2 linked regions of the Alicyclobacillus sp. SO9 genome follow. The protein of the gene in region 1 interacts with the protein of each later gene in a pairwise test. Links are inferred from orthologs where the notes say so. Each region holds a gene or a part of one and is shown on either strand. Other genes may lie near its edges.

Evidence for each region. The genes of interacting proteins can lie anywhere in the genome.
Region 2: the proteins of lpdA (region 1) and odhB interact in binary tests that used the Escherichia coli proteins (3 or more experiments, as listed by UniProt). The link is inferred for Alicyclobacillus sp. SO9 from one-to-one orthologs.

The regions. Positions count from the first base shown.
Region 1 is NZ_CP066339.1:829,124-836,864, forward strand. The notes cover bases 2,240-5,235. They hold lpdA (dihydrolipoyl dehydrogenase), read right to left. Parts: upstream 4,445-5,235; coding sequence 3,035-4,444; downstream 2,240-3,034. Other genes in these bases: GI364_RS03665 (hypothetical protein), read right to left, coding at 2,818-3,018; GI364_RS03675 (dihydrolipoamide acetyltransferase family protein), read right to left, coding at 4,448-5,235. Also shown: GI364_RS03650 (amidase domain-containing protein), read left to right, coding at 1-862; tRNA (uridine(34)/cytosine(34)/5-carboxymethylaminomethyluridine(34)-2'-O)-methyltransferase TrmL, read left to right, coding at 911-1,369; GI364_RS03660 (HAD family hydrolase), read left to right, coding at 1,506-2,237; more of GI364_RS03675, read right to left, coding at 5,236-5,821; GI364_RS03680 (alpha-ketoacid dehydrogenase subunit beta), read right to left, coding at 5,850-6,830; pdhA (pyruvate dehydrogenase (acetyl-transferring) E1 component subunit alpha), read right to left, coding at 6,833-7,741. UniProt on the Escherichia coli protein: Lipoamide dehydrogenase is a component of the glycine cleavage system as well as of the alpha-ketoacid dehydrogenase complexes.
Region 2 is NZ_CP066339.1:5,071,765-5,077,015, reverse strand. Bases 2,373-5,251 are described here. They hold odhB (2-oxoglutarate dehydrogenase complex dihydrolipoyllysine-residue succinyltransferase), read left to right. Parts: upstream 2,373-3,027; coding sequence 3,028-4,476; downstream 4,477-5,251. Other genes in these bases: GI364_RS23705 (pentapeptide repeat-containing protein), read left to right, coding at 4,991-5,251; GI364_RS23710 (PadR family transcriptional regulator), read left to right, coding at 4,652-4,975; GI364_RS23720 (2-oxoglutarate dehydrogenase E1 component), read left to right, coding at 2,373-3,025. Outside these bases: more of GI364_RS23720, read left to right, coding at 128-2,372. UniProt on the Escherichia coli protein: E2 component of the 2-oxoglutarate dehydrogenase (OGDH) complex which catalyzes the second step in the conversion of 2-oxoglutarate to succinyl-CoA and CO(2).

The DNA of each region.
Region 1 (7,741 bases):
GGATTTGCAGCACCGAATTCGACGCAAGCAGCAGGAAATGAGGTACAGGAAAAGTCAACTCCTAAGGGCTCATTCTAAGGTTGGTGTGAAAAGTCTGCAACAGGATGGAGACCTAACAACAGCAGAAATTATTGAAATCATTAATTGGATTTACAGGGACGGCCTAAAATACTCAGCAGAATCCAGAATCGTAGCACACGTGCAGAAATGGAAATTGCACAACGGGGAATGGTTGTTGGCAGAGGCTGTGGAATCCAGTGAACTGAAGCAGCGTAGCAAGGAACTTCCCATCCAGAAGAGTGAGACAGGCAGAGGCGATGCACCTCTATATCCATATCCGAGATACTTGCAGTGTCAAACCTACGACAGAGTTCGGGCTCAACGCTACGCAGACCTGTGGTGGAATTCTTATAATCCGGCATATGTGAAGTTTCTTGAAGATGATTGCACCAACTTTATTTCTCAATGTCTTTACGCCGCAGGAATGCCAATGCACAAGGAAGGTAATAACAGAGCCAAAGGATGGTGGTACTATCCCGGCAGTGGTCAAAAAGGTGTAAACTGGAGTTACAGTTGGTCTACGTCAAACGCTCTGCATCAATATCTGGTACATGTTGTGGGAGCAACCATGATTGAAGACCCGAATAAGTTGAATGTTGGCGATCTGGTGTTTTACGATTGGAACGGACAGGGGACGTTCCATCATACGACCATTGTTACAGACTTCGACAGCAATGGAGATCCACTGGTGAATGCCCACACAGAGCCAAGTTACCATCGCCACTACAGGTATTTGGACAGTCCTGCATGGACACCGCAAACACGTTACTCTTATGTACATTTACCTTCAGATATCTGTTAGTCATTTGTTAGTCAAACAAGACTGTTCTACTTGAAAGGAGGCACATGAGTGCACATCGTTTTAGTTGAACCAGAAATTCCAGCAAACACGGGGAACATTGCCAGAACCTGCTCGGTTACAGGAAGTGTGCTTCATTTAGTCCGCCCTCTTGGATTTTCAACGGATGACAGGCAGTTGAAGAGGGCGGGATTGGACTATTGGCACCAGCTCGACATCCGCTACCACGATTCCCTTCAAGAAGTTTGGGACAAGCACCCCGACGGGCGCTTTTTCTATGCGTCCACAAAAGGTGGGAACTGGTATTCCGAAATGACGTACACGGCAGATGATTTTCTCGTATTTGGAAAGGAGACAAAGGGGCTGCCGGCAGATGTTCTTGAGGCCCATCGTGATCGGGCGATTCGGATTCCTCAGGTGCCTGAAGCCAGGTCTTTAAATCTCTCAAATGCTGTCGCAATTGTTGCCTTTGAGGTACTTCGGCAGGTCGGATTTCCAGGGATGGTCTAACGCCGACTAGGGGAACGGGCTGAATGAGCTGAATGAGCGGATGAGCTGAATGAGCTGAATGAGCTGATGGGTGTCTCGAAGAAGGATCGCGCAGGTATTACATATATAACTGAATGGGAAAGGAAAGTGGAACCGGATGTTGCGAACCCTTTTATTTGACTTGGATGGAACCTTGCTCCCATTAGATTTGGACGTGTTTATGAAGGCTTACTTTGGCAAACTGGTTCATCATGTTCACGGTGTGATAGATGAGCAACAGATTGTCTCAGAAGTGTGGAAAGCGACCAAGGCGATGATCTCCAGTGAAGATGCAAGTCGCTCCAACGAACAGGTCTTCAAGGACGTATTTTTTGATTCAACAGGCTTCAAGGAAGAGGAATTCTGGCCCCTCTTTGATTCGTTTTACAGGGACAGGTTTGCAGAGTTGAAGGAGTACACGGAGCCGAGTCCGATTGCTCGAAAAATCTGCGACACCGCGGTTGGAAAGGGTTATGAGTTGGTAGTTGCCACCAATCCCTTGTTTCCGAGATTGGCTATTGATCACAGAATGGAGTGGGCCGGTATTGGAGACGTCCCCTTTCGACTCGTGACGAGCATGGAGAACATGCATCACTGTAAACCGAATCCGAAGTACTATATGGAGATTTTGGACATATTGGGTCGGGAACCGCAAGAAGCCATGATGTTTGGAAATGATGTGAAGGAAGACGGTGCTGCGAGCAGGACCGGCATGGAGACTTACTTGGTAACGGATTACTTGGTCCGGCACGAACAAGAACACTTCAACTTCACCCACGAAGGCTCGTTAGCAGACGTCTTAAAGTTCGTTCAAGAACTTCCCAGTGTCAATGCTGCAGTACGAGACTAGTCATAGAATCGGAGTGTAATGACCAGAGTAGGTGCTGGCGGACTGGCGGACTGGCGGACTGTGTAGAGGAACAGAGGAACAGAGGAATAGAGGAATAGAGGAATAGAGGAATAGAGGAATAGAGGAATAGAGGAATAGAGGAATAGAGGAATAGAGGCCCCGGCGGCAATAAGCACTTGCCAAGTGCTTATTGCTCCGAAGCGGCGGGCCAGTACCGTTTTAAGCTCCTGCGGAGTGCTTATTTGTCCATATTGATACCCGGCAGGGGTATGTATGCGGAACTTAAGCACTTGCCAAGGCCTTATTTTTAAATCATCCGTAATTCTCTCATCATTAAGCTCTTCTGGAATGCTTATTTTTTGGAGATCATACCCCTAATGGGTATAAATTGATGGTTTATATACCCCTGAAGGGTATATAAACTCCACGTATGAACCTAAATTATACCCCTGATGGGTATATTAGCGTGGGTACTTGGGGTATATGCAGTGGAGACACGGCGGGCAGAGGTGAATGCAACTGAGATATGAGCGAGAGAAGAAGGAAAGCGCCGGGTTTCCCCGGCGCTTCCATTTAGAATTCAAATTTGAAGGCTTGCAAATCCAACTGCGGTGTGCGGGAATCCAGCCAGCCGCCAGCCAGCCGCAGCCAGCACCTGCGGTGCCTTCCTTGCCTCCTGCCGCTGCATGCCACAGCCGCGGGCGGAACCGCGACTGGGCAAGCAAGACGCACACCGCGGCAGCACCGCCCAACACCTTCCAAGCACAATCAAGTCACTCACCCTACTACCTTACTTGCTACTTGCCGACAATGTGGATGGGGGAGCCCAGTCCGACCTCGGCGGCTTCCATGACCATCTCGCCCAAGGTTGGGTGAGCGTGGATGGTGAGTGCGACATCTTCGAGAGTGGAGCTCATCTCAATGGCCAGCCCGAGTTCGGCAATCAAGTTGGAGGCTTCGTGGCCGACCACTTGTGCGCCCACCAAAAGGCCGCTTTGCTTATCTGCAATCAGCTTGACGTAGCCTGAGTCTGCACCTAAGGCTACGGCACGGCCGTTGGCTGCGTAGGGGAAGCGTCCGACGCTGATTTCCTGGTACTGGTCTTTGGCTTCCTGTTCGGTTAGGCCGACGGTGGCGATTTCGGGATCGGAGAAGACCACAGCCGGGATACACCGATAGTCCACTGCGCTGGCTTTGCCTGCAATGGCTTCTGCAGCGACTTTACCTTCGTAGGAGGCTTTGTGGGCTAAGGCGGGTCCGGCAACGATATCGCCGATTGCATAGACGTGACTCAAGTTGGTTCTGCCCTGCGCATCTACTTCAATCAGACCCTTGTCTGTCATCTTAATGCCCACATCTTCCAGACCCATTTCATCCGTGTTGGGTCTGCGTCCGACAGTGACCAGGACGTAGTCTGCTGTGACAGACTTTTCTTCGTCCTTCTGTTTGAACGTCAATGTCACGCTGTCTTCCTTCTCCTCGACAGACTGTGCGAAGGCATTGGTGTACACATCGACGCCGCTCTTTTTGAGGCTCTGTGACACCAGACGAACAGGCTGTTTGTCGAAGGTGGGCAGAATGGAGTCCGTTCCCTCGATAATTGTGACCTTTGTGCCAAACTTGGCGTAAGCTTGACTCAATTCGATGCCGATGTAGCCGCCGCCGACGACCGCGATGCTTTTCGGCAGTTTGTCCAGGGCCAAGGCCCCAGTGGAGGAGATGACCCGCTTGCCGTAGGGCAGGGATTTTAGTTCTATGGGACGCGATCCCGTCGCAATAATGCACTCATTAAACTTCACACGCTCAGATTCATGCTCCATCATGACCCGGACTTCATCCTCTTTGGAGAAGTAGGCCTCACCTTGCATGACCCGAATTTTGTTTCCCTTCAGGAGTGTCTTGACACCGCCCGTCATCTTGTCGACAACAGACTGTTTCCATTCCTGAACCTTGGCGAAGTCCACCTTGGCGGTCGTTTCAATGCCAGGGAAGGGGGAGTTTGCCGAATTTTCGTAGTGGTGCGCTGCACTGATTAAAGCTTTGGAGGGAATACAGCCGACGTTGAGACACACGCCGCCGACCGCTCCCTTGTCTACAACCACTACGTCTTTCCCCAGTTGTGCTGCCCGAATGGCGGCCACATAGCCGCCGGGACCTGCTCCAATGACAAGTACGTCTACTTCTTCTGTAAATTCACCGACTACCACAACTTACACCTCCATCATGAGCAAACGCGGATTCTCGAGCATGCGTTTGATGTCGTTGATAAACCGTTGTGCCAATGCGCCGTCGACAATGCGGTGATCGAAGCTGAGAGACAGTGCCATCATTTGTCCAGGCACAATTTCTCCGTCTTTCATAATTGGCTTTTCAGTGATTCGGCCTACACCAAGGATAGCTACCTCAGGGTAGTTGATGATGGGCGTGAAGAACATACCGCCAACCGATCCGATATTCGTGATTGAGATGGTACTTCCCTTCATTTCGGCAGGGCCAAGTTTGTTGTCCCTGGCTCGCGTACTCAAATCGTTGATCTCGGAGGCGATGGTAAACATGCTCTTTTGGTCCGCATGTTTGACGACAGGCACTAACAAACCTCTGTCTGTATCTGTCGCAATACCAATGTTGTAGTAGTGTTTTACTACTAATTCCTGAGTCTGTTCATCGTAGGACGAGTTGAGCGTCGGATGCTGACGGACAGCACCAATCAGGGCTTTTACGATAAACGGTAAGTAGGTGACTTTAATGTTTCGTTCTGCGGCAAGCGGTTTGATTTCCTTGCGGAATTTCACCAACTCCGTTACGTCCACTTCATCCATCACGGCAACATGAGGGGCCGTGTGTTTAGACTGGACCATCGCATCTGCAATAATTTTGCGGATGGATGTAAACGGGATACGCTCTTCTGGTTCTGCACCTGTTGCGGCAGCCTGTGACGGCTTCCCTGCACCTTGTGCGTCTGCGGTTTGACCCCCTGCAACGGGGACACCTGTACCTTGCGCGGCCGTTTGTGACTGATCCTGACCTTGTGCAGGAGCAGCCTGTGCACCGCTTTTGAAGCTGTCCACGTCTTCACGGGTCACTTTGCCGTTATTGCCGCTGCCCGTTACTTGAGTAATATCTACGCCTTGCTCTCTTGCATACTTTCTCACACCAGGCGTGGCCAAGACCTCTTTCGCTGCACTCTGCACAGATGTGCTTTGGGTGCTGTTCTCTTGGCCGCCGGCTGCGGTTGCAGCAGGTTGCTGGTTTTTCACATTGTCCGTCACATTTTCAACACCGGATTGTTCGACGGCAGCATCCTTAACGTCTGTAGCAGGCGCGTCTGACATGTTGCCTTCGCCCTCGACCTCAAAGATGATAATGACGTCTCCGACGACGGCTGTACTGCCGGCTTCCAACTTGATGTCCTTGACTTTGCCGTCAACAGGACTTGTGAGTTCCACCATTGCTTTATCGTTTTCCACTTCAGCGAGAACGTCGTCTTCTTTTACGTCATCCCCGGGATTTACGACCCATTTTTCAATCTTCCCTTCGTGCAGACCTTCACCTAACTCAGGGAATTTAAATTCGTACAAACCCACTTCGTTCACCTCCAATGATTACGACGCATTACAAGCTCATAACTTTCTCTAATCCAGAGACAACCTGTTTCGGGCTCGGCAGCCACTCATCTTCAATTTGTCCAAACGGATAGACGGTATCCGGCGGTGTTACGCGAAGCACAGGACCTTCCAGATGGAAAATGGCATTTTCGTTGATTTGCGCAACAATTTCTGCCGCTGCACCTGCTGACCGCTGTGCTTCCTGAACGACCACAGCACGGTGTGTTTTCTTCACAGATTGCACGATTGTCTCGATATCAAGCGGGCTCAATGTTCTTAAGTCAATGACTTCTGCATTGAGACCTTTTTCCTTCTGCCATTGTTCTGCCGCTTTGAGTGCCGTTTGCACCATGTAGCCGTACGCAATGACGGTTACGTCAGTACCTTCGCGAACCACATTGGCTTTTCCGATGGGCACCGTGTACGAGCCCTCAGGTACCTCCTGTTTAATGGAGCGGTAGAGGCGCATGTGTTCCAGGTAGACGACGGGGTCGTTGTCAGCGATTGCGGATAAAAGCAGTCCTTTTGCATCGTACGGGTTGGACGGAATGACAACTTTCAGGCCGGGACTCTGGACAAACAGCCCCTCCAGACTGTCAGAGTGAAGTTCCGGCGTTTTGACGCCGCCGCCGAAGGGAGAGCGAATAACTAAAGGCGCGGTGATCCGACCGTTCGTTCGATAGCGCACGCGTGCAGCTTGGCCCACGATTTGATCCATGGCTTCGAAGACAAAACCAAAGAACTGAATTTCGGGAACAGGCCTGAAACCCTGAAATGCCAAGCCGTTAGCCAGACCGATAATGCCTGATTCAGCCAAAGGGGTATCAAAGACACGGTTTTCACCGTGTTTATCCTGTAAACCTTGAGTAGCCCGGAAGACACCGCCGTTTTTTCCTACGTCTTCACCGAACACGAGGACTTTGTCGTCAGCGCCCAGGGCTACGTCCAAGGCGTCAGTAATCGCAGCAATCATTGTCATTTGTGCCATGCTTATTTCTCCTCTCCTGACACATATTCGTTCTTCTGGCGCATCAGCATATCAGGCAGTGTCTCAAACATGCTGTCGACCAGACCCGGAATCGTCATCTTTGGATACTCATCAGCTTTCTTCAGAGCATCGCTGATGGTTTGTTTTGCTTCCTCAATGGTGTCTTCTTCGTCCTTTTCAGTCCAAAGGTTCTTCGCCTGAAGGTAGTTGCGGAACCGAATCAGCGGGTCTCTGCGTTCCCACTCTTCCTCTAAATCTTTCGTACGGTATCGGGTTGGGTCATCGCCGCTCATGGTGTGTGGACCATAACGGAAGGTTACACTCTCAATCACTGTCGGGCCCGCACCGCTGCGTGCTCTGTCCACCGCCTGTTTTGTAGCTGCGTACATGGCGAGGATATCCATACCATCGACCTGCACACCGGGGACGCCGGCTGCAACAGCTTTTTGTGCCAGCGTTTCTGCAGCTGTTTGTTGTCTGACAGGGACAGAAATGGCAAACTGGTTGTTTTGCACAATAAATACAGCAGGTGCCTGGTACGCTCCGGCAAAGTTGATGCCCTCGTAAAAGTCACCCTGTGAAGTTCCGCCGTCACCGGTGTAGGTAAAGGCAATTTTGTCTTCCCCTTTTAACTTGAACCCTAGTGCCGCGCCGGCTGTTTGGACGATTTGCGCGCCAATAATAATTTGCGGAGGCAGAACGTTGATTCCCTCCGGTATTTCACCGCCGTGTTGATGACCGCGAGAGAACAGAACCCACTGGTACAAGGGCCAGCCGTGGTATACAGTCTGCGGTACATCTCTGTATGCAGGCAGCAAAAAGTCTTCCTTTGTTGTCGCAGCTTCACTGCCAATCATGCTGGCTTCTTGACCAGCCATCGGTGCATAAAAGCCAAGGCGTCCTTGTCTGGC
Region 2 (5,251 bases), 4.2 Mb from region 1 along the record:
TAGTTGGTGCGCCCGAAGTAGTTGGTGCACTCAAAGTAGTTGGTGCGCCCGAAGTAGTCACTGTGCTTGAACAATCAGGCTTGAACAACGAAAATTGGAATTTGAGGTGTAAAGGAAGGCGGTACTGATGCAGCAGAATGAAGATTTGGCACCGTGGGCTGAACTCTCGGGTCCAAACTTGGCCTATGTTCTGGAAGTTTATGATGAGTACCTTAAAGATGCCAATTCCGTCACTGATGCGTATCGATCCTATTTTGAAAAGTGGGGACCTCCGCCGGACACGGCATGGCAGCCGCTCCAGGTACCAGGTCAGGCAGGGGTTTCTTCAGAAGCGCCGTCTGCGGGTGCGGCTCAGATTGCGGGTGCGGCTCAGACTGCGGCGGTGGATATAACAAAGGTGAGCTTGGCGCAGGAACTGGCTCGGAATCTGCGAGAGTATGGCCATCTGGCTGCAAGGACGAATCCGTTGAAAGAAGAGACGAATCCTGTGGCAGTGCTGGAGATGGCTCATTATGGACTGTCTGAAGCTGAATTAAGCAACATGCCGGCCAGTTACGTCTGGCACGATGCTCCGTCTGCGGTGTCTACGGCTCTGGACGCGGTCCGGCGTTTAAAACAGTTGTATACGCAGTCTCTCGCCTTTGACTTCGCCCATGTGGATAACTCAGAAGAAGCGGAGTGGCTTCGTCAGCGAGTGGAAATGAGCGAGGGCAGCGAGAAACTGTCTGAAGCTGACCAGAGAGACTTACTAAATCAACTGATTCATGTCGATGAGTTGGAAAAGTTCTTGCAGCGTGCATTCGTTGGCCAAAAGCGTTTTTCCATCGAAGGTGTAGATATGCTGGTTCCCATGCTCGACAGGCTGATTACAGAGGCTGTGGCAAGCGGAGCCAAGAGCGTCATGATGGGCATGGCTCACCGCGGACGCTTAAACACGCTGGCGCACATTCTGGGCAAGCCCTATGAGACCATCTTTTCAGAGTTTCACACCTCCGTGAATAAGGAGTTGGTGCCGTCGGAAGGTTCAATGGGCATCAACTACGGGTGGTCAGGCGACGTGAAATACCACTTGGGTGCGCGGCGCGATGTAAAGGAAGCCGGGGTACGAGAGGCACATTTGGTCTTAGCCAACAATCCGAGCCATTTGGAATTCGTCAACCCGGTAGTGGAGGGTTTCGCCAGGGCGGAGCAGGATGACAGAAGCCACGGGGGACAGCCGACGCAGGATGCTAATCAGTCCCTGGCCATCGTGGTCCACGGCGACGCAGCATTTCCGGGTGAGGGCATTGTTGCTGAAACACTCAACCTGTCCGGTCTCGACGCATACCAGACGGGCGGTACCATTCATATCATTGCCAACAACCAGCTTGGTTTTACGGCAGATGCAGATGAGGGTCGCTCCACCCGCTACGCCAGCGACTTGGCACGGGGCTTTGAAATACCGATTGTGCACGTGTCGGCTGATGACCCGGAGGCCTGTATTGCCGCGGTGTTGTTTGCACATGCTTATCGGCAGCAATTTCACAAGGATTTTCTCATCGATCTCGTTGGCTACCGACGCTGGGGCCACAACGAAATGGATGACCCGATGCCGACGCAGCCCAGCATGTATACGAAAATCAACGGCCATCCCAGCGTCAGGCAGATCTATTCCCAAATCCTGCAGTCTGCAGACATTGTTTCCGAAGAGGAAACGAAGCATATGGCAGAGCAGGTACAAAAGAAGCTTCAAGAAGCGCATCAAAAAGTGAAACGTGAAGAAGAATCTCAAGAGGAAGAAGAGTTTGGCGAGATCATTGAAGAGCAAGCGCCGAAAACTGGTGTATCTCTGGAGGTTTTAAAGGAGATTAATGAAGCACTCTTAACCAGACCTTCAGATTTTACAGTGTACAACAAACTGCAACGTGTGTTGGAGCGGCGCAGAAAAGCCTTTGATGATGACAAAATCGACTGGGCACATGCTGAAGCCTTGGCATTTGGTTCTATTTTGACTGAAGGCACACCGATTCGGATGACAGGTCAGGATTCAGAGCGGGGCACATTCAGTCAGCGACACCTAGTGCTCCACGACGCAAAGACTGGGTTGCGCTACAGTCCTCTGGAACACTTGGATAAGGCAAAGGTGTCGTTTGCACTCCACAACAGTCCGTTGTCCGAAGCGGCTGTCATTGGCTTTGAATACGGCTACGGTGTGCAGGCCCGGGATGCACTTGTGCTGTGGGAGGCCCAATTCGGTGACTTTAGTAATGCTGGTCAGGTCATTATAGACCAGTTTATTGCCTCTGGCATGGCAAAGTGGAAACAGCCCTCCGGGTTGGTCATGCTGCTTCCTCACGGTTATGAGGGGCAAGGTCCGGAGCACTCGAGCGCACGTTTGGAGCGGTACCTGCAACTCTCAGCCGAGCACAACTGGCGCGTTGTCAATCCGACATCTGCGGCTCAGTATTTCCATCTGTTGCGCAGCCAAGCAGTCATGCAGAGAACTTTGCCGCGGCCGCTGATTGTCATGACCCCCAAAAGCCTGCTTCGCAATCAACAGGTGGTATCGAGCCGCGAGGCGTTAACGGAAGGTTCCTTCCAACCTGTGTTGATGGATAATGCGACTGTTGAAAACACAGATTCTGTAACCCGTCTTGTTTTATCTTCAGGAAAAGTCGGTGTAGATTTTTCCGCTGCTCTTCGCGAATACGAGGGCGGGGTTCCCGCGTGGATTGCAGCTGCCAGGTTAGAACAGATCTATCCGTTCCCGTGGGAGCATTTGAAGCAGTTGCAGGACCGTTATCCCAACTTGGAAGAAGTCTTCTGGATGCAGGAAGAACCTGCAAATATGGGATCGTGGTTCTTTGTTGAGCCTCGACTTAAGGAATTGTTCGGAGAAAACATCCCTGTGTACTATTCAGGGAGGTCGGAGCAATCAAGTCCGGCTGAAGGCAGCGCAAATGTACACAAAAGCAGACAGGGACGACTGATGGACCAAACACTAGCAGCAGAACATCCTGCAGGCGGATATGACAGGAGGGATTGAAGATGGGAGAAATTAAGGTTCCTGAACTGGGCGAATCCATTCTCGAAGGTACCCTGCTTCAGTGGCTGAAGAGTGTTGGTGATGCTGTGGAACTGGGTGAAGCAGTTGCTGAACTGGAAACAGACAAGGTGAACATTGAAGTTATGGCAGAAGAGGCGGGTGTTCTGGAAAGTACATCGGTAGAGCCTGGAGATACGGTGGAAGTTGGTGCATCTATTGGAACGATTGCCGCCGGACAAAACGCTGCTGGCGGCAGTAATGCCGGTGCAGGGGCTGACGGCAGCAGCGGTTCGGACAATCGCGGGGCAACCCCTGGGGACGGTTCGACTGCTTCAGACAATGGCGGTGCAGCGGACGGCAACACCGAGTCAGCTGAAGCAGAGGCGAAACCGGCACAACAGACTTCATCAGACGCGGGGGATAAAGCAGACGCTGGCAAAACGACTGCAGGTTCCGGCGCCGGTGCTGCAGCACCTGACGGGTCCGTGCCGCCTCATACTACGCCCGCGGTCCGGCGCTTAGCCAAGGAACAAGGCGTTGACTTGTCCAATGTACAAGGCAGCGGTGGTCTGGGTCGGATTACAGAAGCGGATGTGTTGCGGCAGGCAAGCAAGGGGGCACAGCCCGCCCAAGGTCAGGGTCAATCTGCAGCAGGTCAGCCGCAGCCGCAAGCGCCGTCCCAACAAGGCGGAACTGCGGGCAAGGCAGCGACACCGGCAGCGGGTGGTGCTGGTGTGAAGGGTGCAACGAGATCGGATGAAAAAAGAGAACGAATGTCGCGCCGCCGCCAAACCATTGCCAAACGACTGGTGGAAGTACAACAGCAGTCGGCGATGCTCACAACCTTCAACGAAGTAGATATGACCAACATGCTGGAGGTCCGCAAGCGCCATAAAGAACGCTTCAAGGAAGAGCATGACATCGGCCTGGGCTTCATGTCGTTCTTCTCAAAGGCTGCTGTAGGTGCACTAAAGCAGTTCCCGCGCTTGAATGCGGAGATTGACGGTCAGGATATGATTTTGAAGGACCACTACGACATTGGTATCGCCGTGTCCACGGAGGGCGGACTGGTTGTACCTGTTGTACGGGACGTGGATAGACTCACCTTTGCCGAGATTGAACAGGAAGTTGCTGGCTTGGCCAAAAAGGCACGTGCCAATAATCTGGCTCTTTCCGACCTTCAGGGCGGGACGTTTACGATTACAAACGGAGGCGTATTCGGATCGCTTTTCTCAACACCAATCCTGAACGCACCGCAGGTAGGTATTTTGGGGATGCACACGATTCAACAGCGTCCGGTTGCTGTGAACGGGAATGTGGAAATCAGACCAATGATGTACCTGGCACTGTCCTACGACCACCGCATTGTGGACGGTTCGGAAGCCGTCAGTTTCCTGGTGGCCATCAAGAAGATGATAGAGGACCCAGAGCGGCTGTTGCTGCAGGGATAGTCGCGGAAGGCTGCGCGGGCTATGTGGTGAGGCCCAAGTCTTGCGCATTTGCGTGGTCGTCAAGAGCTGTCGATTTTATCGACAGCTCTTTTTGTTTGCAGCACATACATCTGCATCAAAGTACTTTGACATACATAGTAATATGATATATGTTATACGCAAAGAGGTGATACACATGGCAGCAACGACCTCAGACATGATTAGAGGACATATTGATACCATCATTCTCAAATTACTGATGGATACGGACAAATACGGCTATGAAATCTCAAAACTTGTGTCAGCTGGTTCTGATGGCGAGTACGAGTTGAAGGAAGCCACTATGTATTCCTCGTTAAAGAGAATGGAACGAGAGGAGGCCATCACATCCTACTGGGGCGACGAGACTCAGGGCGGACGCCGCAAGTACTACAGCATTACGAGTAAAGGCAAAGATACCTACGAACAGAACAAGCGCAATTGGGAAAATGTGCAACGGATCTTAAACAACCTGATTTAAGAAGGGGAATGAAATATGACGGATACATTAAGGGAGCACCTCGACAAAGTCTTTTCGTCTCACGAAGAACTGAAAACGATGGTGGAGTTGAAAGAAGAGCTCCTTCAAAATTTGCAAGAAAGAATGCAAGATTTGAAGGAAGAAGGGTACGACGATGAGACCGCACTGGAGATGACCGTTAATTCAATTGGAGAAGTGTCAGAGCTCATTGGAGCCATTGGTGAGAATTCCAGACAGATGCAACAGGCAGTTGGTATGAATTTGTCTATGAGCAAT